DNA from 3 places in the Neptuniibacter sp. 2_MG-2023 genome. Region 1 is predicted to be linked to each of the others. Evidence: predicted binding sites of a transcription regulator. Region 1 holds the regulator's gene; each other region holds the start of a gene.
What was found. The regulator sigma-54, encoded in region 1, starts transcription at its own class of promoters, with help from an activator protein. The targets are predictions, from matches to a motif close to TGGCACNNNNNTTGCTNT.
Positions count from the first base shown of each region.

Region 2: Q4486_RS05155 (formate/nitrite transporter family protein) is a predicted target of sigma-54. The motif match lies at 5,628-5,645, and genes of this name have one in related genera.
Region 3: glnA (glutamate--ammonia ligase) is a predicted target of sigma-54. The motif match lies at 8,269-8,286, and genes of this name have one in related genera.

Region 1 covers NZ_JAUOQC010000007.1:30,302-41,186, reverse strand. The annotation lists gene Q4486_RS08435 (calcium/sodium antiporter) at 1-753, shown strand, start outside; gene Q4486_RS08430 (KpsF/GutQ family sugar-phosphate isomerase) at 774-1,745, shown strand; gene Q4486_RS08425 (HAD family hydrolase) at 1,745-2,269, shown strand; gene lptC (LPS export ABC transporter periplasmic protein LptC) at 2,270-2,842, shown strand; gene lptA (lipopolysaccharide transport periplasmic protein LptA) at 2,826-3,356, shown strand; gene lptB (LPS export ABC transporter ATP-binding protein) at 3,361-4,086, shown strand; gene Q4486_RS08405 (RNA polymerase factor sigma-54) at 4,143-5,651, shown strand; gene raiA (ribosome-associated translation inhibitor RaiA) at 5,701-5,991, shown strand; gene ptsN (PTS IIA-like nitrogen regulatory protein PtsN) at 6,013-6,471, shown strand; gene rapZ (RNase adapter RapZ) at 6,480-7,337, shown strand; gene Q4486_RS08385 (HPr family phosphocarrier protein) at 7,343-7,612, shown strand; gene mgtE (magnesium transporter) at 7,733-9,082, shown strand; gene yjgA (ribosome biogenesis factor YjgA) at 9,091-9,615, shown strand; gene Q4486_RS08370 (carbon-nitrogen hydrolase family protein) at 9,612-10,430, opposite strand; gene Q4486_RS08365 (YhdP family protein) at 10,423-10,885, opposite strand, start outside.
Region 2 covers NZ_JAUOQC010000004.1:2,899-13,783, forward strand. The annotation lists gene Q4486_RS05125 (pyridoxal phosphate-dependent aminotransferase) at 142-1,356, shown strand; gene Q4486_RS05130 (hypothetical protein) at 1,465-1,836, shown strand; gene Q4486_RS05135 (HDOD domain-containing protein) at 1,982-2,806, shown strand; gene Q4486_RS05140 (exonuclease domain-containing protein) at 2,878-3,369, opposite strand; gene Q4486_RS05145 (class I SAM-dependent methyltransferase) at 3,370-4,275, opposite strand; gene htpX (protease HtpX) at 4,476-5,369, shown strand; gene Q4486_RS05155 (formate/nitrite transporter family protein) at 5,813-6,625, shown strand; gene Q4486_RS05160 (protein kinase) at 6,716-8,440, shown strand; gene Q4486_RS05165 (circularly permuted type 2 ATP-grasp protein) at 8,697-10,151, shown strand; gene Q4486_RS05170 (alpha-E domain-containing protein) at 10,154-10,885, shown strand, end outside.
Region 3 covers NZ_JAUOQC010000022.1:2,471-13,355, reverse strand. The annotation lists gene gpmI (2,3-bisphosphoglycerate-independent phosphoglycerate mutase) at 1-338, opposite strand, end outside; gene Q4486_RS15170 (rhodanese-like domain-containing protein) at 578-997, shown strand; gene grxC (glutaredoxin 3) at 999-1,256, shown strand; gene secB (protein-export chaperone SecB) at 1,280-1,762, shown strand; gene Q4486_RS15155 (M14 family zinc carboxypeptidase) at 1,860-2,738, opposite strand; gene Q4486_RS15150 (hypothetical protein) at 2,793-3,125, opposite strand; gene trmL (tRNA (uridine(34)/cytosine(34)/5-carboxymethylaminomethyluridine(34)-2'-O)-methyltransferase TrmL) at 3,168-3,698, opposite strand; gene glnG (nitrogen regulation protein NR(I)) at 3,972-5,408, opposite strand; gene glnL (nitrogen regulation protein NR(II)) at 5,392-6,474, opposite strand; gene glnA (glutamate--ammonia ligase) at 6,781-8,187, opposite strand; gene typA (translational GTPase TypA) at 8,641-10,446, shown strand; gene pip (prolyl aminopeptidase) at 10,565-10,885, shown strand, end outside.

The DNA of each region.
Region 1 (10,885 bases):
GCTATTGGTAATGCACTGGGATCTAACATTGCTAATATTGCATTGGTACTAGGCATCACCGCACTCATCGCACCCTTACCAGTAAAATCGGGCGTACTAAAAAAAGAACTTCCTTTACTTTTAGGGGTGACCATTTTAGCAGGAGTCCTATTATTCGATCTCCATCTGGGACAATTAGATGGCATCATTCTATTAGTTGCTTTAGCTGTATGCCTTTATCTTTTCAGTCGTTTCCAAAGAAACGCATCTAAGGACTCTTTAGTAGAGGAAGAGGAAGAACTTCCCTCTTTAGAAAACAGAAAAGCTATCTTCTGGTTAATTCTGGGGTTAGTGATTCTTGCCCTCAGTTCCAAGTTACTTGTTTGGGGCGCCAGTGAAATCGCCTACTCTTTAGGTGTGAGTAAATTGGTTGTCGGCCTAACCATTGTAGCTATAGGAACTAGTCTGCCTGAATTAGCAGCCTCGGTAGCGAGTGCGTTAAAAAACCACCACGATATAGCTATAGGTAACGTTGTAGGTTCAAACATATTTAACTTAGTAGCCGTTATGGCTATACCTGGACTCATCGCTCCTATAGGCATGGACGAGATTGTTCTGCAGCGAGACTATGTTGCAATGTTAGGCTTAACCTTCCTACTTCTAGCCTTCGCATTATGGCAAAAGCCTCCATCCATTAGTCGCTTCGAAGGGGGGATTCTAGCCTCCGCCTATGCAGGCTATCTCATCCTGCTATACACTATGACCGTTTCTTAAGATAAAAGTTGATCACAAAGATGAGCACACCTGACTTTCTACATTCAGCTAAACGAACTATCACGCTAGAAGCCGCTGCTGTGGCCGATTTACTAAAATATCTCGACCACAATTTTGTTCATGCCTGCCAATTAATGCTTAATTGCACAGGTCGGATCATTGTTACCGGTATGGGAAAGTCAGGTCATATTGGCAAAAAAATCGCTGCGACTTTAGCCAGCACAGGCACGCCCGCGTTCTTCGTTCATCCAGGAGAAGCGAGCCACGGCGATTTAGGCATGATCACCGCCGATGACGTTGTAATTGCTCTATCAAACTCGGGAGAAACAGCAGAAGTCATTACAATTATTCCTCTACTCAAAAGGATGAACACACCTTTCATCAGTATTACAGCTAACAAAGAATCCACTTTATCTCAAACCTCTGCTGCTAACCTCCACATCGGCGTAGAGGAGGAAGCCTGCCCCCTTGGTCTTGCACCCACCTCAAGTACAACCGCCCAATTAGTACTAGGTGATGCCCTCGCTATTGCACTACTTGAAGCAAAAGGTTTTAGCGCAGAAGATTTTGCATTTTCTCACCCAGGCGGCACTTTAGGCAGACGACTACTCCTTAAAGTTAGCGATATCATGCACTCAGGCGAAGCCACACCTTGTGTAACCAGCGGAACATTATTAAAAGAAGCGCTTTTAGAAGTAACCCATAAGCGTTTAGGTATGACTGCCGTAGTTGATGACAAAAAGCAGCTTATTGGTATATTTACCGATGGTGACTTACGACGCTCGCTTGATGACGATGTCGATCTCCACAAAACCTTAATTGATGATGTAATGACCGCAAACGGTACAACAGTAACTGCTGAGATGCTTGCAGCAGAATGCTTGCAAATTATGGAAACAAAAAAAATCAATGCACTGATCGTGACCAATGAAACGAATCAGCCTATAGGCGCTCTTAATATGCACGATCTATTAAAAGCGGGAGTTATTTAGTGTCAGAGTCTTCATTGCAGCAACTAAAAAACATCACCCTTGCGGTATTTGACGTTGATGGAATACTCACCAGCGGTCAGCTGCTATTTTTAGCGGACGGCCAAGAAGTCAAACAGTTCAACACTTTAGATGGCTTAGGCATTAAGCTATTAATGCAAGCAGGTATCGAGACCGCTATTATTACCGGTCGGCGCTCGCCCCAAGTTGAATTACGCAGCCAATCCTTAGGTATCAATTACCTTAAACAAGGCCGAGAAGATAAACTGATTGCTCTCAACGAAATCTGGGATAAAACAGCTCATAACGCATCAACCACCGCCTATATAGGTGATGACTTCCCTGATCTTTCAGCCATTATCCAATGTGCTTTTGGTGCGACCGTTCCTAATGGTCACCCTTTCGTTAAAAAACACGCAGACTGGTGTACATCCCGTCAGGGAGGCGAAGGCGCTGGGCGTGAATTTTGCGAGCATATCCTTGAAGCACAAGGAAAATTGGATCAACTTAAACAGATGTATTTATAAATGTTAGATCTAAGCAATAAGATAAGAGTGGCACTCGCTGCTATTATTTTAATACCTGTATTACTTTATTGGGGCTTTGCATCTTCCCCAAATGAGGGACCACGCACCAACAACTCCCTGCTGCACGGAATAGATTATTTTGTCGAAGAAGCAACCATCAAAGAGTGGAATAGCGAAGGCAAACTTTCAAGAGTGCTAAATACAGCCAAGTTAGAGCACTACCCTAACCTGAGCCTAAGCACACTAGATCATCCTGAGAGTATTAGCGTTAGAAATGATGGATCTAAAGTTAAACTTACATCAAACACAGGCACGGTTTTAGATGATAATAATCAAACAAACCTTGCAGGAAATGTCATAGTTAATGATAATCCTGATTCTATATCAGCAACCATACTTAACACTGAGCAACTGACAATCTATCCTGATAAAGATTATGCAGAAACTGATGAGCCCGTTAAGATCACATCACAACAAAGCATACTTGAAGGCGTAGGTATGGATATTGACTTCAATAATCGAGTTCTTAACTTACACTCTAGGGTAGAAGGGACCCATGACAATGCAAAATAAGCGTTATAATCTAGCCTTCATTCTTTTGGCTGTTGCAGTGTCGAATGCGTACGCCCTTCCTGACGACCAAGAACAGCCGATTTACATTACGGCAGATACTGCACAAATTGATGACAAAACAGGCATAACCACCTACAAAGGCAACGTCATTATCAAACAAGGCTCACTTCTCATTGAAGGAGAGCATGTTGATATGTATCGTGGTGAAGAGGGAGTTGAAAAACTTATTGCCAAAGGAAGCCTTGCACATTTCAGACAACTTCCAAGGAAAGGAGATCCATACAGCGACGCTTGGGGCAAGCACTTACTTTATCAGGTAGATGATCAAAAACTCACTATTACCGAAGAAGCTAAAGTCGTCCAAGCAGAAGACACTTTTACTGGAAACAAGATCGTTTATGATCTAGATAAGTCGATTGTGAACGCATTTGGTGGCACAAGCAAAGACGAAACAGGTGAGCCAGGACGTATAAATATGGTCATTCAACCTAAAAAGAAAACTAAGGCCAACTAACCCTATGAGCTTATTAGAGGCCAAAAATCTTGCCAAACGCTATAAAGGCAGGGAAGTTGTTAAAGACGTTTCACTACAGATAAAGAATGGTGAGATCGTTGGCCTTTTAGGCCCCAACGGCGCGGGGAAAACCACTTGCTTTTACATGATTGTTGGTCTGGTTCAAGCCGATAATGGCGCCGTTAAAATCAAAGGGCAGGATATCAGCGCACTACCTATGCATGGCCGTGCTCAGCAAGGTATAGGCTACCTTCCCCAAGAGGCTTCTATATTTAGAAAACTGTCTGTGAAGGACAATCTACTTGCGATTTTAGAAACAAGAAAAGACTTAGATAAACACGCTGCCCAGTTAAAAATGGAAGAGTTGCTTGAAGAATTCCATATCACACACATAAAAGACAGTATGGGCATGAGTCTTTCTGGTGGAGAACGTAGACGTGTAGAAATTGCACGGGCATTAGCAACCGAACCCGAATTTATTCTATTAGATGAACCTTTTGCAGGTGTCGATCCTATCTCAGTGAATGACATAAAGCAGACCATTCGCCACCTTCAATCAAGGGGCATTGGTATATTAATTACTGATCATAATGTGAGAGAAACCTTAGATATATGCGAAACAGCTTATATTGTTAGTGAAGGTACAATCCTTGCTAACGGCTCACCAGCCGATATTATGGCAAACGAAGCAGTAAGAAATGCTTATCTGGGCGACCAGTTCACACTTTAAGCATATACTTAGCTATAAATGAATTATGTAGTTTCAGGAGTTTGTCCCTTAGTATTATGAAACAAGCGCTTCATCTAAAAATTGGGCAACAGCTCACAATGACCCCACAACTACAGCAAGCAATTCGCTTACTGCAGTTGTCTACGCTTGATCTTCAGCAAGAGATTCAAGAAGCATTAGAGAGTAATCCTATGCTTGATGTCTCTGAGGACGAACACGCCTCGGCTTCCGAAACTCAAGAGAGTAATTCACAGGCACCAGAGACAGAATCTGAAGCTACAGCCACCGCGACAGCCGAAGCCGAGCTTGACGACAATATTACAACTGAAGACAACTGGAATGAGAAAATACCAGAAGAGCTCTCAACCGATAGTAACTGGGAAGACACATTCCAATCATCAGGCCCAAATCTAAGTCAAAGCAAAGAAGATTTTGACTCTTTCGAATCTAATGACACTGCAGAAGAAACACTGCAAGACCACCTTCATTGGCAATTAAACCTTACCCCAATGAGTGATATTGATCGCCTTATTGCAACGAACATTATTGACGGCATCAATCCTGATGGTTATTTAACCATCACTCTGGATGAGATCTTAGATCATTTCCATGCGCAAACAGGTGAGCAGTTTGAAGAAGTAGAACTGGATGAGATTGAAGCCGTCTTGCACCGCATACAACAATTTGATCCAGCAGGTGTTGCCTGCCGTGACCTCAGCGAGTGTTTAAGCATACAGTTACAACAACTGCCGCCTGAGACACTTTGGAAAAATGAAGCGATCAAAGTTGCACAACAATACATTAAGCTACTCGGTGCTCACGATTACCGTCAATTGATGAGAAAAACACGCTTAAAAGAACCTCAACTGCAGCAAGTTATACAGCTGATTCAAGGCCTAAATCCAAAACCTGGCGCCTCAATCAGCAGCAGTACCGCTGAATATGTTATTCCAGACGTTCTTGTTACAAAACAGCAAGGTGAATGGCGCGTTCACCTCAACCCAGAAGTTTCCCCTAAGCTACGTATCAACTCAGGTTACGCAGGTTTAGTAAAACGGGCCGATAATAGCTCTGATAACACCTACCTAAAAAACCACCTGCAAGAAGCACGATGGTTTATTAAAAGTTTACAAAGCCGCAACGAAACCTTATTAAAAGTGTCAAACGAGATAGTAAAACGACAAATTGGCTTTCTGGAACATGGCGAAGAAGGCATGAAGCCAATGGTGCTTCATGACATTGCTGAAGCCGTAGAAATGCATGAATCCACTATCTCTCGAGTGACCACACAAAAGTTTATGCACACACACCGTGGAATATTTGAACTAAAATACTTCTTCTCGAGTCATGTAAGTACAGCAACAGGGGGCGCAGCGTCCTCAACCGCTATTAGAGCGCTTATCAAAAAGATGGTGGCCGCTGAAAATAATGCTAAACCATTAAGCGACAACAAAATTGCACAATTTCTTGATGAACAAGGCTTTAAAGTTGCTAGACGTACGATTGCGAAATATCGCGAAGCGATGGGTATTCCACCGTCGAATGAAAGAAAGCGTTTAGTTTAATAAAAGAGTGGCAAGAGTAGTATGTCACTGCAATAAATAGGAGAAACCTATGCAGATCAACATTACTGGACACCATGTAGAATTAACTGAATCAATGAATGATTATGTGCTCTCGAAACTACAAAAGATTGAGCGTCATTTTGATAACATCACCAATGTGCAAGTCACACTCAGCGTAGATAAACAACGCCAGAAAGCTGAGGCAGAGATGCACTTAGCGGGTGCCCAGCTCTTTGCTACACATGAACACGAAGATATGTATGCTGCAATTGATGGCCTTACTGACAAGTTAGATAGACAAGTCATTAAGCATAAAGAAAAAACTAAAACTCACAAATAACCGGTCTGTATCCAAAAAATTATGTTGCTTCATGAACTATTAACCCCCTCAAGCGTCCTTTGTGGCCTTGAGGGTGGCAGTAAAAAGCGGATTCTGGAAAATGCTGCTGAAATAATATCGGAGCAACATCCCGATATGAGTTCATCATCAGTATTTAACGGACTTCATTCGCGCGAAAAACTTGGCAGTACAGGCATAGGCGATGGGATTGCCATTCCACATTGCAGGCTGGCAGAATGCACTGAAGCTAAAGGCTATCTAGTCAAACTAGATACACCTATAGACTTTGATGCTATCGATGGTAAACCCGTTGATCTTCTATTTATTTTGATTGTTCCTGAAGACTCAACATCTGAGCACTTAGCTACACTAGCCTCAGTTGCAGAGCTCTTTAGCCAAGAAGAAGCCAGAAACAAACTAAGAGAAAGCCAAGACAGTCATTCTCTGTATGAGACTTTATGTAAGTTGAGTGCTGCCTAGGAGTTAAAATGAAGCTTGTTGTGATTAGTGGTCGTTCCGGCTCAGGAAAAAGTACAGCATTACAAGCTTTAGAAGATATTGGCTTCTACTGTATAGACAATTTGCCGGCTCTCTTACTACCAGACCTTGTCCAACAGATGAGTAGTGACCCGAGTCACCCTGACCAGATAGCGGTCAGTATTGATGCGCGCAATTTGCTCAGTAACTTAGCCAAATTTCCAGATATTTTAAATCAACTTCGCCAAGATCATTGGGCTGAATATGAAGTTATTTTTTTAGATTCATCGGAAGCCACCTTACTCAAACGTTATAGTTCAACCCGACGTAAACACCCTCTTTCAGATACCCATAAGAATCTACAACAATCAATTGAGTCAGAGATACAGCTTTTAGAACCTATCGCAAGCTTAGCCGACATCCGAATAGATACTACGCGCTTATCCCTGTATGAGCTTCGAGATACAGTCAAACTTCGGGTTGCCAACCGTAAAGCTCAAACCTTGTCGGTTCAATTTGAATCTTTCGGTTTTAAGCATGGTGTGCCTTTAGACGTAGACTTTGTCTATGATGTACGCGCCCTACCCAATCCTCACTGGGTTCCAGATCTACGCAAATATACAGGCCAAGAGAAACCGGTTCAGGACTTCCTAGAGGAATCACACGAAGTTCGAGAGATGGTAGAAGATATAACTAACTTCCTCGAACGCTGGCTGCCCCGCTTTTCAGAAAATAACCGTAGCTATATTACGATTGGCATTGGCTGCACAGGGGGGCAACACCGATCTGTTTATATTAGCGAACGTCTAGCTTCTCATTTCTCTCAACATATGGATAATGTCCATGTTCGTCATCGTGAATTGAGCTAACTATCATGCAAGAAAAAAAACTACTCATCATCAATAAACTGGGGTTACATGCCCGAGCAGCCGCTAAGCTTATTGGTGTAACATCACGTTTTTCATCCGAAATTTTATTGGAGAAAGACGGACGTGCAGTAGATGGAAAAAGCATTATGTCTGTGATGATGCTGGCAGCTAGCAAAGGTACAACCTTAACTGTTAAGATCACAGGCAATGATGAAGAAAGTGCTATGTCGGCCATTGAAGAGCTTATCAACAATAGGTTTGATGAAGACGAATAAAACTCTTCATATTAATTCTTAGGGTTATCCCTTCAGCTTCCGTTATAATCAAAGCATTACATTCTATTTATTCTTCTACTGACAAAAGAAGACCGAGCAAAGTCCATAAGCGATAAAACCATGGCCGTTGAAGAAACTAAATCACATTTTGATAAGCTAAACGATGCTTTAGATAGTGGTGAGTTTCGTCAAATTCGCTTTACCCTAAACAATACTTTGCGACCAACCGAAGTTGCCCGCTTAATTGAGAAATCACCTCCCAAAGAGCGTCAGATCCTTTGGAACTTAATCTCACATGATTTAGAAGCCGTAGTACTCCAGCATTTAAACGACGATATCCAAGCGGACATCTTAAGTCGCATGAATACTGAAGAGGTGCTAGCACTTACCGAATCTCTTGATTCTGATGATATGGTAGATGTGCTACAACAGCTACCTAATAGGGTAATGAAAGAAACCCTACGCATCATGGACAAACAAAATCTGCGTAGGGTTGAAAAGCTGCTCTCCTATCCGGAGGATACTGCCGGCGGCTTAATGAATACAGATACAACAACTATCCGTCCAGATATTAGCGTCGAAACAACCTTACGTTACATTCGTCGCCACGATGAAATCCCCGAAATGACGGATAGTCTCATTGTTGTCAGCCGAAAAGACTCATATATAGGTCTGCTACCTTTAACCAAACTATTAGTATCCGATCCCTCAATCAATATTCGAGAGATCATGAACACCGATATAAAAGCGATCAATGCCCAGATGCCCGACGACCAAGTGGCAGCCTTGTTCGAAGAGCATGATCTAGTCTCCGCCCCAGTTGTAGATGATAATGGCAAACTGGTTGGCCGTATTACGATTGATGATGTGGTCGACGTTATCCGCGAAGATGCTGATCATTCATTGATGAGCATGGCAGGCTTAGACGAAGATGAAGACACCTTTGCCCCAGTCATGAAAACCACACGTCGTCGTGCCGTTTGGCTCGGCATTAATTTACTTACTGCCTTTATTGCTTCTGCTGTGATCGGTTTATTTGAAGAGACCATCGATAAAGTTGTAGCCCTAGCGGTACTTATGCCTATAGTTGCATCTATGGGCGGCATTGCAGGCTCACAAACCTTGACCTTGGTGATCCGTGGTCAAGCTTTGGGGCATGTTGAACGATCAAACGCTCGATGGCTACTTAACAGAGAGGTCATTGTAGGTATATTAAATGGCCTTCTTTGGGCTGCTGTCATTGCTGTAGTAGCGACAGTATGGTTCCAAGATCTAAATCTCGGCATCATCATCGCTCTAGCGATTATAATTAATTTAGTTGTAGGTGCTATCTCTGGCACCTTACTGCCTATAGTGTTGAAATCTATGGGTATAGATCCCGCCTTAGCCGGAAGTGTCCTGTTAACAACCATAACCGATGTGGTAGGCTTCTTTGCCTTTTTAGGCTTAGCCACCATTTTTTATGCCTGAGAAAACTCATGAGCGATAACGCAAAATTTTCATCCTCTCATCTAAATGACCAAGATGAAGAGTTAAGCAAAACAGAAGCAAAACGCCAAATGCATGCCCTGCAAGCATTAGGTGCGCGCCTTACAAAGCTTAATAAAGAACAACTAGAAAAGATGAAGTTAGATGAACGCTTACATCTAGCCATCGAAGAGTTTCATCGCATTAAGTCAAATGGTGCTCAGAAAAGGCATCTGCAATATATCGGTAAAATAATGCGCACAGAAGATACCGATAAGATTGAGCATGATTTAGGCCTGTATGAAGCCGGCCAACAAGCACACACTCAAACCTTCCATAAATTGGAGCGCTGGAGAGATCGACTTGTTACTGAAGACAATAGTGCACTTCAAGAATATATAAACGAGAACCCAAGTGCCGATGTACAACATTTACGTCAGCTAATTCGAAATGCTAAAAAAGAGTTGGAATTACAAAAGCCACCAGCAGCAGCCAGAAAGCTTTTTAAATACCTACGTGAAGTGGCTGGCGCTTAGAAACCAGCCGTTTTTCTGTGCTGCATAACGGGCATTGCCTCTCGTCGCTTATGCAGCATAGGCAGATTGATATCGGCCAGCACAATCCCCTTCCCTATACTTTCCCGCAAAGCTAAGACTTCACCCCAAGGATCAACAATCATACTATGCCCCCAGCTAGAGCGCGTTTCTGAGTGCTTACCACCTTGATTCGCTGCAAGTACATAACATTGGGTTTCAATCCCTCGGGCTCGTAGCAAAACCTCCCAGTGCGCCTCACCGGTCACATAGGTAAATGCCGAGGGTACAACAAGTATCTCTGCACCTAAGCCTCGCAGTTTTTGATAATGCTCAGGGAAACGAAGGTCATAACAGATAGACAACCCTATTTTTCCAAACGGACTATCAACCACAACAAGTTGGTCTCCTGCTTCGATGAAATCAGACTCGCGATAACTACTATGCCGATCCTCCACATCTACATCGAAGAGGTGTATTTTATCGTAGCGACCGACTTGAACCCCTAACTCATTAAACACTAAACAACTGGCATAGACCTTATCGCCCGAACGCGATAATAGAGGTACGCTGCCTGCGATAATCCACAAATTATGTTTTTTTGCTAGGCTAGCAATTGTCTTCTGTATATTGCCACTACTCACCTCCTCTCGCGCTAAAGAGACAAGGGCTTTGGAATCTAACAACGCAAAATTTTCAGGAAGGAGTAAAAGTTTAGCTGATGCGGACGCCGCTTCTTCAGCTAGCTGCGCGACTGTTGCCAAATTATCGGCTAACACCTCTCCCGATACCATCTGAGCTACAGCCACTTTAGCCATGATCATTATCCATTACCGCTGGTGTATTTGTATTGGCAGGCTTAGTCGCTTTACCATCATCAATCACAATTGAAGGGTCGCCCCAATCACCGGACAAATGGTATTTTACGGTAGTAAACTTAGCGAGTGGATCACCTATCAGCTTATCAAAAAGAAAAACTGCCCCCGCCACTTGAGGTGCACCGAGCAAAACACTGACTAATGGAATATTGCCAGTCACAGGTAAAGCCACCTCGATATCTTTATCCACTGTTTCATTGACTAAGTTTAAACTACCTTGCATCACCATATTGGCCGAAGGTCCCGTCATAACAAAAGGTGAAGATGTATGAGCTATACCTTGCTTGATCTTATAGCTGGCTTTCATCTCATCAAAAGCAACACCACTTTCAACTAGATCGGTAAAATCCAATCTTAATCGACGCCCCAAGGATTGAAGGTTTAATATACCGAAC
Region 2 (10,885 bases), on a different contig from region 1:
CCCTGTATCTATAGGTTTCGCGAAATAAAAGGCGTATGATTATTCTCTTTTTTTAGAGGCTAATCATACCGATTTAGCCACATTGTAATAGGACAACATACAGCTCTATAGATTCCAGCTGATGTTCCGCAGGACATAAAAATGCCAGTAATCCGTAAATCAAACAAGCTAATCAATGTTTGCTATGACATTCGCGGACCTGTTCTTCAAGAAGCAAAACGCCTTGAAGAGGAAGGCCAACGAATTCTTAAATTAAACATTGGCAACCCAGCCCCATGGGGATTTGATGCGCCAGAAGAGATCGTACAGGATGTAATTTACAACCTACCCGCCTCCCAAGGCTATATCGATTCAAAAGGTTTGTTTTCCGCCCGTAAAGCGGTGATGCAAGAGTGTCAGAAAAACGGAATCCGTAATGTAGGCATAGAAGACATTTATATAGGCAATGGTGTATCAGAGCTGATCGTCATGGCCATGCAAGGCCTGCTTAACGATTCAGATGAGATGCTAATCCCTGCACCCGATTACCCACTATGGACCGCCGCAGTTAGTTTAAGTAGCGGGACCCCAGTGCACTACCACTGTGATGAGGAAAAAGGCTGGGCGCCGGACATCGAAGATATCCGCAACAAGATAACTGAGCGCACCAAAGGCATAGTGGTTATCAATCCAAACAACCCTACAGGTGCGGTCTACCCCAAAGCAGTGCTTGAGCAGATCGTTGATCTCGCTCGCGAACATAACCTTATTGTTTTTGCTGACGAGATATACGACAAGATCCTTTATGATGAGGTGGAACACACTTCGCTCGCTTCACTGGCGGAAGATGTTCTGTTTATCTCTTTTAATGGTTTATCAAAATCATACCGCGCCGCAGGTTTTCGCTCTGGTTGGATGATTGTCAGCGGGCCTAAGTATCATGCACGAGACTACATTGATGGTTTAGATATGCTATCAAGCATGCGTTTATGCTCAAACGTACCTACGCAGCACGCAATCCAAACAGCCTTAGGTGGATACCAGAGCATTAATGAATTAATCACTCCCGGTGGCCGTTTATATGAGCAGCGTAACTTAGCTTGGGAGATGCTTAACGACATTCCTGGGGTCAGCTGCGCAAAACCCGAAGGGGCTCTATACCTATTTCCAAAGCTGGATCCAGAAATACACCCGATTCAGAATGACGAAAAAATGGCGCTTGATCTTCTCCTTCAACAAAAAGTATTAATTGTTCAAGGTAGCGGATTTAATGTTCCAGACACTCAACACTTTAGGTTAGTTTTTTTACCTAGAGAAGATGTGCTTGAAGATGCCATTGAACGTATTGGGGTTTTTCTGAAAACCTATAAGCAATAATCAACTAGGCCACTCATTGAGTGGCCTATTTTGTAAAGACATTGTCACGAAACCGTCTTATACTAAAATCGTAATATAAATAAGCCTTTTGAATTAGTGGAACTAAACATGTTTATTAAGGTAAGAAAAAACTGCGGCATCTACATGGAACATAATGGTTTGGAGCAGCGTCACTTAGTGCCTGTTACATCGAACTTTCTTATTAACCTTACGCATGTAGCAGAAATATCGTTTTACACGATTAAAGAAAGCAAGGTTCGCTTTGATCTTGAACACCATGAAGTGACTGTACCACCTCACACTCGTGTAATTCACCTCCAGATGAATTACCTGTACGGTTCATACAAAGAAACAGTTAATGATAAAAAAGCGCGCTTAATTGACCGCTGCTTTTACAAGCTGTACTTCATGCCTGAAGAGATGGGGCAATACGAAGAGATTCGTGAGCAGATTGAAGGCTTAGTTCTCAATCAGCAATGAGAAATCAAAAGGCGGCTAACTTAGCCGCTTTTTCTCAGCACCGCCCTCTTGTGAAGCCTCCCCGACTAATAAAAATAGCGTACATCAAAATATATTTAACCTCCGCCTGAAGTACCTAATAAAAATCTGAGCTCTAAGGGATATTATGGAGATTCGTGAACTACTCAAACAAACGGATAGATTACCTAACGTTCCAGACGTAGTTAGACAACTAATACAGCAGTTAAACAATCCCGCAGCTGATTACGGTGAAATTGCTAAAAAAGTATCTAACGACCAAACCCTCTCTTTAAAAATTCTTCGACTCGTCAACTCCGCCCATTTTGGTTTAAGCCGCAAAGTGTCATCCATTGAGCAAGCTGTAGTCATGCTAGGTATGGTTCGCCTCAAAACACTCGTCATTGCATCAGGCATCGCCGGTTCAGTTCAAGAAGTAAAAGGTATCGACCTTAAAAAATTCTGGAGCGATGCATTTCAAGTTGCCGCATTGTCAAAATGGTTTGCGGAACAAGGTTCTCAAATTAACCCTGACGTAGCGTTTACTGCTGGATTAATTCATAACATCGGGCAACTCTTACTTCATCTAGCCGACCCCATAAAAGCTCAAGCTATCCAAGCTTTAATTGAAGAATCGAACTGTAGTCCTGATGAGGCAGAGAAAGAGTGTTTTGGCTTTACCTCACAAGAAGCGGGGCAAGCACTGCTTGATATGTGGAAGTTTCCTAAAGAACTAGGCGAAGCAGTACTGCAATATAAACATCCTGCCAGCGCTGACAACCCCTCACCTCTTGCAGCTATTGTAAACTTAGCGACATTAGTGCATTTAGCCACACACAAAGGTGAATCGGCGGAAATTTTACAAGCAAAATTTCCTGAAGATATAGCCGTTTTAGCTGGAATTTCATCTAATACTTGCGATGTGCTCGAAGAAGCGCTGATTTTAGACTCAGGCTTAAGCAGTCTAGCTTAATTTATATCGCGGTAAATAAAGCGACGGATAACAGATTATTCTTGTCGCTTTTTTATACCAATCAAAATCGATCAGGCAGTTTCAGGCCCTTGTAGCGTCACCGCTTTAATACATTTAATAATATCTTCAACATCCTGCAACGCACGATGACGTCTTAACTGTGCTTTTGCTAAAAAGCTGAACTGAATACGCTGCTCTTTATTTAATATTCGATCTAAACCCGCCATTCTAAAACTCGGCTGAATACCTGTAGCCTCAAATAAACGGCTTAGCCAAAACAGATCAAATTCAAAGGCATCGCTAATCAACGTTTTTCCTGTCAGCATTTTATTCATACGCTTACAGGCATTAACTATATCTAAACCTTTGCTGACCAAATCATCACGATCTATACCATGCACCTCTTCCGCATGCTCATCCCAATAATGCCAGCCAGCAGCTGATTCAGGATTAATTAGAAAACTATCCTGTTCACCGGTTTTATCATTAATCCAAGCAATCTCAATGGGATAAGACTCCGCGCCCAATCCACTTGCTTCTAGATCAATACAAATTAATTCCACTCATCTCTCCCTAACATACAACAACACTTTTAACCCTTTTTCTAACTCAGCTTCTGGAAAGTCTTCAGGGTTACTTAAACGCTCAACAAACGTAAAGTCTGGGCATTCGTCTAACATCAGCTGTTTTAAAAACTCAGTGCCATTTTTAGGGTCATTATGGCATGCCAAAACTTGGCTTCCCGATTCAGTGAGATCACTCAAACGTCGGATCACTTTACGATAATCTTTTTCTGCGACAAAACTGCCTGGCTGAAAACTAGGTGGATCTATAACAATCACATCATAAGGCCCCAGTTGACGTACACGCTTCCAAGATCTAAATAGATCATAAGCCAGAAACGTGACTCTATCACCTTTAATACGATTTAAACGGTGGTTATCACGCCCAGTACTTATCGCCCCTTTAGACATGTCTACATTAACAACATGATCTGCACCCCCAGCAATGGCAGCAACAGAAAAGGCACAGGTATAGGAAAAAAGGTTAAGCACACGCTTTTGGTTCCCATTCTCTTTAATCCACCGTCGGCCTTCACGCATATCTAAAAACAAGCCACTGTTTTGATTGCGTTGCGGCTTAACATAATAAGACAATCCAAGTTCCTGAGTTTCCATTAGCTCTGGAACCTCTCCCCAAGCCACATCTTGGTTTGCCCCTTTGCCACGCGAGCGTCGCTGCACGACCAATCCCTTAATCTCCGGCAGCGTTTTAAGTGCCTCACTTAACGTTTCAATCCAATCAGGCTCTACATCACGATAAAATCTAGCAACCGCGTAAGGAGGAAACCAATCAATAACCAAATGCTCAAAGCCTTCAAAGCAGTGCCCACGCCCGTGAAAAATTCTACGCGCTTCATTGTCTGAATTAGACAACTGCTTTTTAACTTCGCTCAAGATTGTATGCATTAAGATTCCTAGATAATGAGGATCAAAAAAATCACGCATTATATGCGTGTGTTGCGCTCTACACCAGCGATGATCAAAGTTATTATATTTACCTAATCAATCGAAAAAACTATGCAAACAAACAGGATTAATTCACTTGAAACTTTTCCCTTGCGCCCTAATCTAAGTAACAACTTTTTATCATAGGAACATAGACACAGATGATGCGTATCGGCCTTTTTCTACTCACTAATATTGCCGTACTAATTGTAGCCAGTATCACACTGAATTTACTCGGTGTGGAGCACTACATCTCAAGTTCCGGCCTAAACTTAACCAGCCTACTTATTTTTTGTGCTGTATTTGGCTTTATTGGCTCTTTTATCTCCCTTTTCCTATCCAAAAAAATGGCCAAAATGTCCACAGGTACGGAGATCATAACTCATGCCCGTAACGCTGATGAGCAATGGTTACTTGATACAGTAGCTGAACTGTCCGAAAAAGCAGGTATAAAAATGCCTGAAGTTGGCATCTTCCCTGCCCAACAAGCTAATGCATTTGCTACCGGTTGGAATAAAAATAATGCTTTAGTTGCCGTAAGCTTAGGATTACTACAGCGCTTCCAACGAGAAGAAGTAAAAGCAGTTATGGCCCATGAGATTGGCCATGTTGCCAATGGTGATATGGTAACTATGACCTTAGTGCAGGGGGTCATTAATACTTTTGTTATGTTCTTCGCTCGTATTGCTGGTTACGCTGTAGATAGCTTTTTAAAGAACAGTAACGATAACAGCCCAGCAGGTAGCGGTATCGGCTATTACATCACTGTATTTATCTTTGAAATGATCTTCGCTTTTCTGGCCTCGTTTATTGTTGCTTGGTTCTCCCGTTATCGCGAGTACAGAGCAGACGCAGCTGGCGCGCACCTATCAAGCAACCACGCAATGATCGGTGCTTTACAACGTCTAAAAGCTGAATATGATATGCCAGATCAGATGCCTGGACAGCTCACCGCATTTGGAATAAGCAGCCATATGAAATCTGGGTTGATGGCACTCATGGCAAGCCACCCTCCTTTAGATCAACGTATCGCCGCACTTCAATCAATGAAGTGAAGCTTTTATAGAGTATTTAAATAGATTTCCCCTATGACTTGTAAGGCGAAAATTACGCCTTACAAGTCTTAATAAACCAATACTCCCTACCTATCAATCTCAATATCAAAGCAACACCCAATCCTTGCCCCACAAAAGCGCACAAACCTCAAGCAAGCACTATTAGCTAGCAACTATTATTTTATTTACCTCAAAAAAACATAAATAAATAAATTAAAAACAAGCATAACCATCTGTTTTAAAAGATAATAATAAAATAGGCACAGCTTATGCTTTAAATAAATTCAGATGGTTCTCTAACGAACCAATATTACAGTGAACTAGGACAATGGCGTCCACTAGCTACTCTTTAAGAGAGATAGATAGTGTGCGCTTTTTTTTGGCCAAAAAAACGTGTAATTACTCGATTTAAAAAATTCTAAACATTGAATGAGGCAATAAATATGGCTTACTTACTCCCCTCCGAATTTGTCACGAAGATGGTGGACGCTGGTGAATCTAAGGTTCATATGTCAACACGTGACACATTGATCCGAGCCTATATGGCAGGCGCAATTTTGGCGCTCGCTGCTGTATTTGCAATTACTATCGCCGTTCAAACTGGTGTCTTTCTAATTGGCGCCATGTTGTTCCCCGTTGGTTTTTGTATGCTTTATCTTATGGGCTTTGACTTACTTACAGGGGTTTTTGTCCTCACTCCTCTAGCCTTACTTGATAAACGTCCTGGAGTAACCGTCAACGGTGTATTAAGAAACTGGGGACTTGTTTTCCTTGGTAACTTTGCTGGCGCATTAACTGTAGCTGTCATGATGGCCTTTGTTTTCACCTATGGTTTTAATACGGATCCTGGTGCTGTCGGTGCAAAAATTGCCAGCGTAGGTGAAGCCCGTACTTTAGGTTATGCCGAATATGGCGCAGCCGGTTGGTTCACTATTTTTATACGCGGTATGCTATGTAACTGGATGGTATCTATGGGTGTTGTTGGCGCAATGATATCTACATCAGTAAGCGGTAAAGTCATCGCAATGTGGATGCCAATTATGCTGTTCTTCTTTATGGGGTTCGAGCATTCTGTAGTTAATATGTTCCTTTTCCCATCAGGCATTATTATGGGTGGTGATTTCTCAGTTATGGATTACTTTATCTGGAACGAAATTCCTACAGCACTAGGTAACTTAGTCGGCGGCTTAGCATTCACTGGCTTAACCCTGTACACAACTCATATTAAAACAGCCAAAAAACGTACTATCGCTTAATTTCTTGTACTTTTTTGCTTAGCGTTTTGTGCAACGATACATAAAATAATAAAAGCCCCTATCATTACATGAAGGGGCTTTTTGGTGGATATGATGATAGCCAAACTTAAAGTATCAATTGGGCAGTATTCTGACAAAGGCCGCAAAGAGAGCAATCAGGACTTCCACGGCTTTGTTATCCCAACCAATGCCCAATTGAACCTTAAAGGTATTGCTTGCGCCGTTGCCGATGGCATCAGTAGTAGCCAAGTCAGTCATATAGCAAGCGAAACAGCGATAAAAAGCTTTCTCGATGACTACTACTGCACATCCGATGCTTGGTCAGTACAAACATCAGGCGAGAGAGTGCTATCTGCAGCAAACGCTTGGCTTTACGCACAAACGAGAAACAGCGATTTCCGCTACGATAAAGATAAAGGTTATGTCTGTACCTTTAGTGCAATGATCATTAAAAGTACGACGGCTTATCTATTTCACATTGGTGATTCTAGAATCTATAAATTTCATGATCATGCTTTAGAGCAACTCACTAAAGACCACCGATTATGGATCTCCCAAAACAAAAGCTACCTCAGTCGTGCACTCGGTATTGAGCCACAACTAGAACTTGATTTTTTATCGGTACCAATCGTAAAAAACGACATCTTCATCTTAGCAACCGATGGCGTTTATGAGCATGTAGACGCCACCTTTATAGACAGCGCATTAAAAGAAAACAGTAACGACTTAAACCAAGCAGCCAAAAACATTGTTGAACATGCATTTGAATCGGGTAGTGAGGATAACTTAACTATCCAAATTATCCGTATTGATTCTGTACCACAGCAAGATACAAATGAGATACAACTTCAGGTTGATGATCTCCCTCTCCCCCCCATACTCGTGGCCCGCGAACAGTTTGATGGGTATAAGATTATTCGCGAAATACATGCAACCAGTCGCAGTCATGTTTACCTTGCGGTAGATGATGAAACTAATGAGCACGTTATTCTAAAAATCCCATCGATAGATCTACGCGGTGATCCAGATTACCTTGAGCGCTTTTTAATGGAAGAATGGGTCGCTCGCCGCGTCAATAGCGCCCACGTGTTAAAAGCAGGCAGGCAAACAAGAAAAAGGAACTTCCTCTACACCACGACTGAATATATAGAAGGACAAACATTAAAACAGTGGATGATTGATAACCCTAAACCAAGTATTGAAGCAGTCAGAGCTATTATAGAGCAAGTTGCAAAAGGGTTACGGGCTCTGCATAGAATGGATATTCTTCATCAAGATATAAAACCCGATAACATTATGATCGATGCATCCGGCACAGTAAAAATCATTGACTTTGGTTCAGTTAGAATAGCCGGCATTGTAGAATCTTCCGCAACTCAGGAGCAGTGCGAAATACTAGGCACTGCACTCTATACAGCCCCAGAATACTTTTTGGGCGACATAGGCACTAGCCGCTCAGATCTATATTCACTAGGTGTCTTAACCTATCACATGCTATCTAGTCGTTTCCCTTACGGCACTCAAGTTTCTAAGTCCCGCACTCCCTCTGCGCAAAAGAAGCTCAACTACAACTCGGTCTTAGACGAGGATAGAGAAATACCCGCCTGGATCGATGAGACACTCAAGAAAGCTGTACATCCAAATCCCTATAAACGATATGAAGAGCTATCAGAGTTCATATTTGACCTTAGACACCCCAACAAAACATTCCTTAATAAAAGCCGTCCCCCCTTAATGGAGCGCAATCCCGTACTCGTTTGGCAAGCCATAACCGCTCTACTAACCTGCATCATTATCTACCTACTCAACAAATAGTTGAGTAAACATAACGTAATATTGAGAATGTCCTATAATCATAATGGCTTACCGATCATGTCATCATTTTGCCAAACGCCCCATATATGATCATGCACCAATACTGGCCTGAAACTTGCTGATCCCTATATATACGGCGAATTAAACGCTTAGATAAGATATGCAAACGGTTTAAGCACAATATTGGTGCAGTCAGTATAAATTGGTGCGTATTTAACGTTCGATAGCGCTCAACATTAAGATCAATAATCTGGGTATAGGTATGATTTGGGATAATTATCAATCTAAGCAGCATTATGACGAACTCATCACCCCCACAGGACGTGCTAGAGATTCCGCAAATAAATTAGTGAAACATATCTCCGAAATGGACGAAAAAGATCTTGATAGACGCCGCCAAATGGCTGAGGTGACAATTCAAGAGATGGGGATTTCATTTACCGTTTATACTGAAGAAGGAAACATAGATAGAGCTTGGCCTTTTGACATCATCCCCCGCACAATTCCTGCTCCTCTATGGAAAACAACTGCAGATGGTTTAAAACAGCGTTTGAAAGCCCTCAATATGTTTATTGATGATCTCTATCACGATCAAAATGTAATTAAAGATGGCATCATTCCTGAACATATAATCAAAGAGTCAAAAAACTTTAGACCTGAGTGCGTAGGCGTGAACCCAGCACATGGTGTATGGGCGCACATATGCGGAACCGATTTAGTCAGAGATGCCGACGGACAATTTTACGTTTTAGAGGATAACCTAAGGGTCCCTTCCGGCGTTTCCTACATGCTCGAAAACAGAGCAATAACTAAACGTGTCCTGCCTGAAATGTTCGAAAAAGAAAACATCTTGCCCTTAGATGATTACCCTGAACAACTATTTGATATGCTGCTATCTCTCTCACCCCGAGAGATAGAAGAGCCAGAAATTGTTGTCCTTACACCGGGTATTTTTAACTCCGCTTATTTTGAACATGCCTTTCTAGCACAACAGATGGGGGTCGAGCTCGTTGAAGGCAGTGATCTGTTTGTTGACGATGATGATTGTGTTTATATGAAAACCATCTCCGGCCCTGAAAGAGTCGATGTAATTTATCGTCGTATTGATGATCTTTTCATCGACCCAGAAGTATTCGATAAAGAATCAGTTCTAGGCGTTCCGGGCATGATGAGAGCTTGGAAAGCAGGCAACGTTGCACTGGCCAATGCACCTGGCGCGGGCGTAGCCGATGACAAAGTCATTTATGCCTATGTACCTGAAATTATTGAGTATTACCTCAATGAGAAGCCAATATTGCCTAATGTAGAAACTTTTCTCTGTGAAGATCCAGAGCAAAGAGCTTATGTTTTAGAGCATCTAGATGAACTGGTGATTAAGCCAGCCAATGAATCTGGCGGATATGGAATGCTCATTGGGCCTCACTCGACTAAAAAAGAGCAGGCAACCTTTGCAGAGTTAATTCAAGAAAACCCACGTAACTATATTGCTCAACCTACGCTAAGCTTATCTACAGCTCCAACATTAATTAGCTCTAACACAATGGAACCTAGGCATTTAGATCTGCGCCCTTTCATTCTCCAAGGAAAAAATACTTATGTCACCACGGGAGGCCTTACCCGTGTTGCCATGAAAAAAGGCTCATTGGTTGTCAACTCATCACAAGGTGGTGGCAGTAAAGATACTTGGATCGTCGATACAGAGGATAAATGATTATGCTATCTCGAGTTGCAGAAAGAATTTATTGGAGCGCACGTTACCTAGAACGTGTCGAAAATACAGCAAGATTAGTAGGGGTATACGATAACCTTTTATTCGATTTACCCCGTGATACCAATATTAGTTGGTTTAATCTTATTAGAATAAATAGCTGTACTGATACATTTTCAGAACGCTACAAAGTACAAACTGAGCACAACGTTGTTAAATTCTTATTGGCTGATGATACCAACCCAAGCTCAATGCTATCCTCATTAAAACACGCTAAAGAAAATATCCGAACCACTCGAGATGTACTCCCACAAGATACATGGGAGCAGATAAACGAATTAGACTTATACGCACGCAACAATATCCGCCAAGGTATTAACCGCACGGATCGTCATAAGTTTCTCAACAATATTATCCAACGTTGCCAAGAGATTAACGGCCTTTTTGAAGGCGCTATGAGCCGTGATGCCTCCTGGCAGTTTATGACCCTCGGTCGTAACCTTGAACGGGCTGATATGACAACCCGTATTCTCGATGCGGGCGTATCCATTATGCTACAACCCAATCAAGGTACCCGAATCAATCTCAGCCAAGTGGTATGGGGGAATGTTTTACGCTCACTCAGTGGTTATATGAACTACAGACGAAGCGTTCGTACCGCCATTGAGTCAAAAAAAGTGGCCCGCTTCCTATTAGAAGATGAATATTTCCCTAGAACCATTAACTTCTGCATTAAT
Region 3 (10,885 bases), on a different contig from region 1:
TGCACGGCCTTATCAGCAGAGATAGCAGCGTCCATACCTTTAGTTAAAGCGCTATTATCAAAGAAATCACCATCATTTATCGCTTTAGATATGCGAGTGAAGTTTTGATAAACAATTCGCCCAGCGCCAATATTCATATGACCTACTTCAGAATTACCCATTTGGCCATCAGGTAAGCCGACCGCTAAACCTGATGTTTGAATTCTTGAGTTAGGATTATCTGATAGCAGCTTATCCCAAACAGGTGTATTCGCTGCTTGAATAGCGGACGACTCTGAACTTTCAACGCCATAACCATCAAGAATAATCAGTGCTTTCGTTGCGCGCTTTTGTGTCATATCTGCCAAATTCTGTAATTAACGATAATAAAATGGCTCATAATTTTACTGTGAAAGCCCCAACAACGCCATGAATGAACAAGAGGAAAGCAATAAATAATCAAAATTCGACACTTTCCTCTACATCTCCCCTTATACCGTCAAAAAACGCAAGGTATACTATTGCCCACTTTTAGTGGATCAATAGCATCCTTAGTTTTTTATCGGCCCTAACTTAAGTGGCCTCATCTGGATACGTAATGGACCAATTTATCGAATTTATCAGCAACCACCCTCTTATGGTTGCAGCTTGGGTTTTAACGCTAGGCATGTTCCTTTTTTATGAGCGCAGTAAATCAGGCAAGGCTGTCACTCCTGCTCAAGCAACTAGCCTCATTAATAAAGAAAATGCTGTCGTTCTAGATATTCGCCCTAAAAAAGAGTGGTCTACTGGCCATATTACTGGTGCGAAGCACATCCCTCTTGCAGATCTTGATCGCAGAATTGATGAGCTTTCCAAATACCAGCAACGCCCTGTTATAGTCGTATGCAATCTAGGCCAAGCAGCCGGTAGCGCGACGCGTAAGTTAAAAACAGCAGGGTTTGAAAATGCGGTTCGCCTATCTGGCGGTATGACTGAATGGAAGAGTCAAAGCCTTCCTATAATAAAAAGTAAATAATATGAAAGATGTAACTATCTATACAACAAAGTGGTGCCCATTTTGTATTCGCGCCAAAAAGTTACTTGAACACAAAGAGATTAACTACACAGAAATAAAAGTGGATGGCGATCAAGCTAAGCGCCAAGAGATGACCGAATTAAGCGGCGGTCGTACCGTTCCACAAATTTTCATTGGTGATACGCCTATTGGTGGCTGCGATGAAATATTTGCCCTTGAGCGCCAAGGCAAATTAGATGCATTGATAAACGCCAACTAAATATAAAACGCAAAGGAACTAACATGGCCGATAACGAACAGAACACAGCAGCACAAGAAGGACAGGGACCACAATTTGCGGTTCAGCGAGTTTACATTAAAGACGCTTCTTTTGAATCGCCTAACTCACCTGAAATTTTCATGAGCCCATGGAAGCCAGAAGTTGGTTTAGAGATGAACACCCAAACAAATCAAGTGGGTGAAAATGCATTTGAAGTTGTATTAACGCTAACAGTAACTGTTAAAAACGATGAGAAAACGGCTTTCTTGGTTGAACTACAACAAGCCGGTATCTTTGCTGTTTCAGGCTTAGGTGAGCAAGAGATGCACCATACTCTTGGCGCATTCTGCCCTAGCATTCTATTCCCTTATGCACGTGAAGCTATCGATGCAATGGTTATCAAAGCCAGCTTCCCTGCACTAATGCTAGCACCTGTTAACTTTGATGCTTTATATGCTCAACAGATGGCTCAAGCACAGCAAGAAGCATCTGAAGCGCAGCACTAAGTTTTAGCACGCTTAAAAAAAAGAGCCTAATTGTAAAATTACGGCTCTTTTTTTATATCTAACAAAATAGTACCTAGCAGTATCATCAGTCCCGCTCTTACAATCCAATCTCACCCTTGGCTGTTGCGACAGCTGCTGCTTTACGCTTAACTTTATAATTAAGCCAACCCACAAGATCTGTCCACATTTTATCTATATCTTTTTTCTTCGGCATAATCCCTGCGTAAGGAAGCTCAATAGTCACGACTGGAATATTTTTCACAAACCAACCATAGTTACCTAAAGAACCCGGATAAGTACCCAACTGACGCAAGTGCAAAGGCCCTAGCTTTCTCGGCGGTTGAATTCCACCATCAAAATCAAGAATACCGTGAGGTGCATGTACCGACACAATGACTGTAGGTTTATAACTATCAATAAGCTCATGTATCACACGACTCTCTGGCTCACTTAAAGGCTGATGCCCCGGATAGTAACGTAGTCGCTTTTTAGCTTGCTTTTGCCAATGCACTAAGGGTTCTGGGAATTCTGGTGCCGGTAAAAAATTACGATTTAAATCGACTTTATTGGCATTCACTCGGGTAGATTTACGCTGCAATAAACCATCAGGATTAAGGACAGGTAAAAAATACCAATCAAACTTACCACTATGATGTTTATGAAGCGTATTCAGCCATTTAAAGGTGACACTCACACTGGAATATTCATCTCCATGAATCCCGCCAATAAATAAAATACGAGGTGCACCTTCATTCCCATCACGGGCAGGAAAATGAGTTTCTAAGATCGCATGGCCGTTAACGGAAAAATAACGAGGCTCATTATATTGATGACTTAAGCACTCCTTCTCAGAAACACTTGCCAATTTACGCCCCACCGCTTGGCACAGGCTTTTAACATCATCATTAACTGCCGCCACCGGTAATGGGACACACAGTATTATTAGCGTAAAAAAAGATAGGATGCGTTTTATCATGAAAAAACCCAGCAGCACTCAACTATTGCTTATAAATTGGCCAAATTTCGCATTTTAACATGATTTTAAAGAAAGACTTTGAAGAATCTCTTCCGCTTTACCCGCGTCAATCACACCCTGCATAGCCGTCGCTGCAATAGGTACGATACTAACTAAAGCGGTAGCAGGTATATCTATCCGCTCATCACCGCTAATGTCTATCTGATCCGATAGAACAACAATAGGAAATACCTGATTTTGAATAGCCATGATATTAATCTGTTGCTCAGCAGTGCCCAGTATTGAAATATCGCGGTTACGATAATCGAGCAGACCAAGACGAAAAACCTGACCTTCGCACTCAGCCATATAAGACTCAATTTTAGTAAAAATAAAAGCATGCTGCATAGAGCAACTCCACCCAAGACTGTATAAAACAACTATAGCTGATTAAGCGTCCACGGCACCGGAAAAACCTAACTGACGCCAAGCCTCATATACAACTACAGCACAGGCATTAGACAGGTTAAGACTACGACTGTCAGCCATCATTGGCAGTTTAATCCACTGATCTGCTGGTAAGGATTCACGCACATCAACAGGTAAGCCTCGAGTTTCTGGCCCAAGTAACAGCACATCCCCTTCAGCAAAGTCTGCATCCACATGCGTACGACTGCCTTTAGTCGTCAGCGCCCACACTTTTCGCGGTTGAATCTCAGCCAAGCAGCTTTCAAGATCTTTATGAACCTTCAATGCCGCAAACTCATGATAATCCAAGCCCGCGCGACGTAAACGCTTATCATCAATATCAAACCCTAAAGGCTCAACTAGATGAAGGTTACAACCTGTATTAGCGCACAAACGGATAATATTGCCTGTATTCGGCGGAATTTCCGGTTCAAAAAGTACAACATGTAAACCGATTGTACGATGCTGAGGATCTATATCGGATATGCTGGCCGAACTGTTTTCATTAGACATGTTGTAACTCTAAAATTTTAATTAAGAACCCAGCCCTAGTGTAGCGTTAGACAAAGACAGGAGCCATCTCGAATACATATGTTTCAACTGCCCTAACTGATAAAAAAGTGCTCTACGCCATTCGGACCATTCATTTCAAATGAGTAGCAGAATATCAATCTATTACTTCAGGGGAACAAACTGCAATATCAAACATAAAAAAATCCCCGCAACAATTAAGGTGCAGGGATTATATAGAAAACTACGAATGAGATAAGTGTTTATGCAGAGCGCCTAAGCCGCACTCTCTTGAGAGTCACCTTTCTCATCATCCATACCAAGCTCTTTAATTTTACGAGTTAAGGTATTACGCCCCCAACCGAGTAGCTCTGAGGCATCTCGTCGACGTCCTGCAGTATGCTTCAAGGCAGTCTCTATCATGATTTTTTCAAATGCAGGAACGGCTGAATCTAACAAATTCCGCTGCCCTAGACTGAGCTGCTGATCCGCCCAATTCCTCAACGACTGCTCCCAATTACTTCCAGCAATTGGCTCTCCGCCCGCCTGCTCCATTAGTTCTGGCGGCAGATCATCAATCAATACTTCGCGACCTGTTGCCATAACCGTTAACCAACGGCAAGTATTTTCAAGCTGCCTAACATTACCTGGCCAAGCAAGATTACATATATAGCTTTCTGTATCAGCATTCAGGATTTTAGGCTCTACACTTAGCTCTTCAGCAGAGGTTTTTAAGAAATGCCTCGCTAAACGAGGAATATCTTCTCTACGCTGGGACAAGGTAGGCAGATGAACACGGATCACATTTAGGCGATGGAATAGATCTTCACGGAAACGCCCTTCTTCAACTAGCTTTTCCAGATTCTGATGTGTCGCAGCGATAATACGTACATCAACTTTTACTGCGGTATGGCCACCTACACGATAAAACTCACTATCAGCTAATACTCGCAACAATCGAGTTTGCGCATCTGCTGGCATATCACCGATCTCATCCAGAAACAGCGTGCCACCATCCGCCTGTTCAAAACGCCCACGGCGTGCTGCAGCTGCACCAGTAAAAGCCCCTTTTTCATGACCAAACAACTCTGATTCAATAAGATCATGAGGAATAGCGGCCATATTTAAAGGTATAAAAGGTCGCTCTCTTCTTGGACTATGCTTGTGCAAAGCATGGGCTACCAATTCTTTACCTGTACCCGATTCACCATTAATAAGAACCGTAATATTTGATTGTGACAATCGCCCAATAGCACGAAAGACTTCCTGCATTGCAGGCGCCTCTCCAATTATTTCCGTATTATCTTCTAATACCTGCTCCGCAACTTGCTGGCGTTGCTCTATCGCATGAGCAAGTGCTCGTTTCGCCAATGCAACGGCATCATCTACATCAAATGGTTTTGGTAGATATTCAAAGGCACCACCTTGATAGGAAGCGACAGCTGACTCTAAATCCGAATGTGCAGTCATAATAATGATAGGCACTTCTGGATGACTTTCTTGGATACGCTCTAGCATCTGCAAGCCATCCGTTCCAGGCATACGAATATCACTAATGATCGCATCCGGTGTATCTTTACTTAATCTTGATAGTAGAGAATCCGCAGTTTCAAAAGCTTCAGTGTACAAACCCTCGGCAGATAACGCTTTCTCTAGGACCCAACGAATAGACCTATCATCATCAACAATCCAAATTTTACATGGTAGATTCATTGTTAAGCTCCAAAGGGATTAATAGTTGAAATCTGGTTTCACCAGGGCGTGTTTCACATTCAATTAGCCCTTGATGCTGATTAATAATTGACTGAGCAATTGATAACCCAAGCCCCGTTCCTTCAGCGCGCCCACTCACCATGGGATAAAATATTTTACTGAGGATCTCTTCCGGAATACCGGGACCATTATCAATAATTTCGACACTACAAACCAAACGGTGCTTCTCAGCACCTAAGGTTACTTGACGAAAAGCACGCGTTCTAATTTTGATGGTAGGCACATCCACATCTGCGCTTTGTATTGCCTGCATGCTGTTACGCAGAATATTAAGCATAGCTTGAATTAACTGCTCCGCATCGCCCGTAAATTCTGGAATACTTGGATCGTAATCCCGCTGAAGGAGAATCTCACCTTTAGTTTCAGCTTCAATTAGGTGACAAACCCTTTCTAAAATAGCGTGAATATTAATCATCTTCATATTAGGGAGTTTTCGCGGCCCCAATAGACGATCGACTAGATTACGAAGCCTATCGGCTTCTTCAATAATGACATGGGTATAATCATGTAGACTAGGATCATGAAGCTCACGTTCAAGTAGCTGTGCAGCACCACGAATCCCCCCTAAAGGGTTTTTAATTTCATGTGCCAGCCCTCGCACTAGAGAGCGAGCTGTATCATGTTGAGTCAGAAGGTCTTCCTCCCTCTCAATACGCATCAAGCGATCTCTTGACTCAATTTCGATTAGCAATTGCTGCCCTTCAGGCGTAATCAAGGGATTGATACTATAATCCACAGTGAGTGTTGCACCACTTAAAGTAACAATTTTCGCTTCTCTATGGGTATATGGATGGCCTGTCGCTAAACACTCTTGTAAATCCTTCTGCTCCACCGTACACAAAGAAAACCATTCAGCTATATTAAGTTGGCTCAAACGGCGCATGCTTGCTTCCAACAGCATTTCAGCCGCCGGATTCGCATATTCAACCACCATACTTTCATCCAACAAAACAACTGCGGTGGATAGGTTTTCCAAAATCTGTTTATGTAACTCTATTTTTGCCATTAGCCTGCACTCAATATCCGTAAGGTTACTACTGCAAAAAGCAAACCAATTTGAATTAATACAAAAAAATAGCCGCAGGACGCACCATTACTATATCTAAATCATTATAAGTCTAGCCTAGATAATGCAACACGCACTACATTAGTGCAAACAAATATACTGAGTCATTTTCGCCTACACTCACCACTCCTTCAGTCACCTTTATCAAAAGCCTCTCCCATAAAAATGCTCTACAAAAGACTCCGCCAAAAAGCCAGAAACAAAAAAGCCTCCACAAGGGAGGCTTTTTTTCAGCAATTATTTAACTTATACAGAGTAATATAGGTCAAATTCAACTGGGTGAGTTGTCATGTTCACTTTCTCAACTTCTTCACGCTTAAGCGCGATAAAAGCATCAATCATGTCATCAGTAAACACGTTGCCTTTAGTCAAGAATTCACGATCTTCATCCAAAGCGTTAAGCGCTTCTTCTAAAGAGCTAGCAACTGTTGGAATCTCAGCAGCTTCTTCTGCCGGTAGATCATATAGATCTTTATCTGCAGCATCGCCAGGGTGAATCTTATTCTGGATACCGTCTAGGCCAGCCATCATCAATGCAGCAAAACATAAGTATGGGTTAGCAGATGGATCAGGGAAACGTGTTTCTACACGACGTGCTTTTGGATTTGTCACGTAAGGAATACGGATAGACGCAGAACGGTTACGTGCAGAGTACGCAAGCATTACAGGCGCTTCAAAACCAGGCACTAAGCGCTTGTAGGCGTTAGTTGATGAGTTAGTCAACGCATTCAACGCTCTAGCGTGCTTGATAATACCGCCAATGTAGTAAAGCGACATTTCGCTCATGCCCGCATAGGCATCACCAGCAAACAAGTTAACGCCATCTTTTGAAAGAGACATATGAACGTGCATACCAGAACCATTATCACCAACAAGTGGCTTAGGCATAAATGTAGCTGTTTTTCCGTAAGCATGAGCAACGTTATGTACACAATACTTAAGAATCTGCACTTCATCAGCTTTAGCTGTAAGCGTGTTTGGACCTACACCAATTTCACACTGGCCCGCTGTCGCTACTTCATGGTGATGTACTTCAATATGAAGATCCATTGCTTCCATCGCGTCACACATAGCGCCACGTAAATCATGCAAGGAATCGATTGGAGGTACTGGGAAATAACCACCTTTAACACGTGGACGGTGACCCGTGTTTCCGCCTTCAATACTATGGCTAGAAGACCAAGATGCTTCTTCAGATTCAATAGAGTATCCACAACCACTGATATCAGCGTGCCACTTAACAGCATCAAATACGAAGAATTCTGGCTCAGGACCAAACATAGCAGTGTCAGCAATACCTGTAGACTTTAGGTACTCTTCTGCACGCTTAGCAACAGAACGTGGGTCACGCTCATAGCCTTGACCTGTAGCAGGTTCAACGATATCACAACGAACAATAACAGTCGTTGCTTCAGAGAATGGATCTAGAACAGATGCACTGTCATCAGGCATAAGAATCATGTCAGATTCATTGATGCCCTTCCAACCAGAAATGGAAGAACCATCGAACATTTTGCCTTCTTCAAAGAAGTCATCACCCATGTCGGAAACTGGGATAGTAACGTGCTGCTCTTTACCATGAGAATCAGTGAAACGCATATCGATCCACTTAGCTTCGCTTTCTTTGATCAGATTCAGAGTCTTCTCTGACATGTGACTTTCTCCACTTTGTAATTACCAGGCCGATATTTAGTTCAGCCTTGAGAAATCAGAATTATAAAATCAGCGAGAATTCAAGCAAGTAATATACCAAAAAGCTACCACTATAAGCTTCCCGAAATTACTGGCATTACAGCGAAACAACCAAAAGTCAGACGCACCAAAACAAGCCGTTCGCAACACGATATGCGCCATATTGGTGCAAATAACAATTAAACTGAGCTTCCACTATGATTCTTGCTTTCACAATCATACTCCAACAGATACGCAAAAACCTAGTGCAAACACGAGTTTTAGATACAGATCCACCCAGAGATTGATGATCATCACCCCTTATTGATCCTTAAACACACTTTTAGTCTCTTTTGTCTAAGAAATATGCGGTATTTTCTGCATAAATCCGTATAATTCCGCATTCGCAAAAAAATATCTCACAGGTATACACACGTGATTGAAAAGCTAAGAAATATCGCCATCATTGCGCACGTTGACCACGGTAAAACGACTCTGGTTGACAAGCTGCTTTCCCAATCAGGCACATTGGGTCGTCGTGATGAAGGTACTGAGCGCATCATGGACTCCAATGATCAGGAGAAAGAGCGCGGCATTACCATTCTGGCAAAAAATACAGCCATTAAATGGAACGACTACCGCATCAACATCGTTGATACTCCTGGACACGCAGATTTCGGTGGAGAAGTTGAACGCGTACTTTCCATGGTTGACTGTGTATGCCTTTTGGTAGACGCGGTAGATGGCCCAATGCCACAAACTCGCTTTGTAACACAAAAGGCATTTGACCAAGGTCTTCGCCCTATTGTTGTTATCAACAAGATCGATCGCCCCGGTGCACGTCCAGACTGGGTTGTAGATCAAGTATTTGATCTATTTGATAGCCTTGGCGCTACAGATGAACAACTTGATTTCCCCATTGTTTACGCATCAGCACTAAACGGTATTGCAGGCCTTGAGCCTGACGCAATGGCCGATGACATGACGCCTTTATTTGAAGCGGTTGTTGAACATGTTAACCCACCTAAGGTTGACATTGACGGCCCTCTGCAAATGCAGGTTTCAGCCCTAGACTACAACAGCTATCTTGGCGTTATAGGTATAGGCCGCGTTTCCCGAGGTACCATCAAGATCAATACACAAGTTAAAGTGATCGATCGTGAAGGTAAAATACGCAGCGGACGCATTCTAAAAATCATGGGTTACCATGGACTAGAACGTGTAGATGTTGAAAGCGCTACAGCAGGCGATATCATCTGCGTAACAGGTATTGATGAACTAAACATCTCAGATACCTTATGCGATCCAGATCAAGTTGAAGCGTTGCCAGCACTAAGCGTTGACGAACCAACCGTATCTATGACCTTCCAGGTAAACGATTCTCCATTTGCAGGCCAAGATGGTAAATTCGTTACTAGCCGTAACATTAAAGAACGTCTAGAACGCGAACTTATCCATAACGTTGCCCTTCGTGTTGAAGATGGCGAAACGCCAGAGAAATTCAAAGTTTCTGGCCGAGGCGAGCTACATCTATCTGTATTGATAGAAACAATGCGTCGTGAAGGCTTTGAACTAGGTGTTTCTCGACCAGAAGTAGTTCAAAAAGAGATCGATGGCGAAATCCAAGAACCCTACGAGAATGTAATGATTGATGTTGAAGATCAACATCAAGGCTCTATTATTGAAGAGCTAGGCAAACGTAGAGGCGATATGACTAACATGGAAGTAGATGGTGGACGTGTTCGTCTAACCTTTATGATTCCATCCCGTGGTCTAATTGGTTTCCGCTCTCAGTTCCTGACAATGACATCAGGAACCGGCATCATGACCTCTACATTTGACCATTACGGACCGGTAAAAGACGGTGACGTTGCAAGCCGCTCCAATGGTGTTCTTGTTTCTATGGTTACCGGTAAAGCACTTGCTTACTCCTTATGGAACCTGCAAGAGCGCGGCCGCCTCTGTGTTGAACCTAACATTGAAGTGTACGAAGGTATGCTACTAGGTATTCACAGCCGTAGTAATGACTTAGCCGTTAACCCTATTAAAGGTAAGCAGCTTACCAACGTACGTGCGTCAGGTACTGATGAAAACATCCAGCTAACTCCTCCGGTTAGATTCACGCTTGAACAAGCATTGGATTTCATCGAAGATGATGAGCTAGTTGAAGTAACACCTAACTTCATCCGCTTACGCAAAAAACTACTGAAAGAAAACGAGCGCAAACGCTCTAAAAAATAAGTAGTCCTCGCATTTAAAAGGCAGCCACATCGGCTGCCTTTTTTTTCATTTCAACGTAGATTGCCAAACCTCTCCTCTTTATACTGCTGTACATACAGCAATACACAGCGGAGACACAATGCGCACCCTGTATCCTGAAATTAGCTCCTACAATAAGCTTCATCTCCCAGTAGATGACCTTCACACCCTTTATATTGAAGAAAGCGGCAACCCTAAAGGGATTCCCGTTATTTTCATTCATGGTGGCCCTGGCGGCGGTACAAGCTCAGCGCATCGTCGATTTTTCAATCCTGAAAAGTATCGAATTATATTGTTTGATCAACGTGGTTGCGGTCGTTCAACACCCCACTCAGAGCTACATGAAAATACAACAAACAAGCTACTGGAAGATATGGAAAAGATAAGAGAGCATCTATCCATCGACCAATGGCTCCTATTT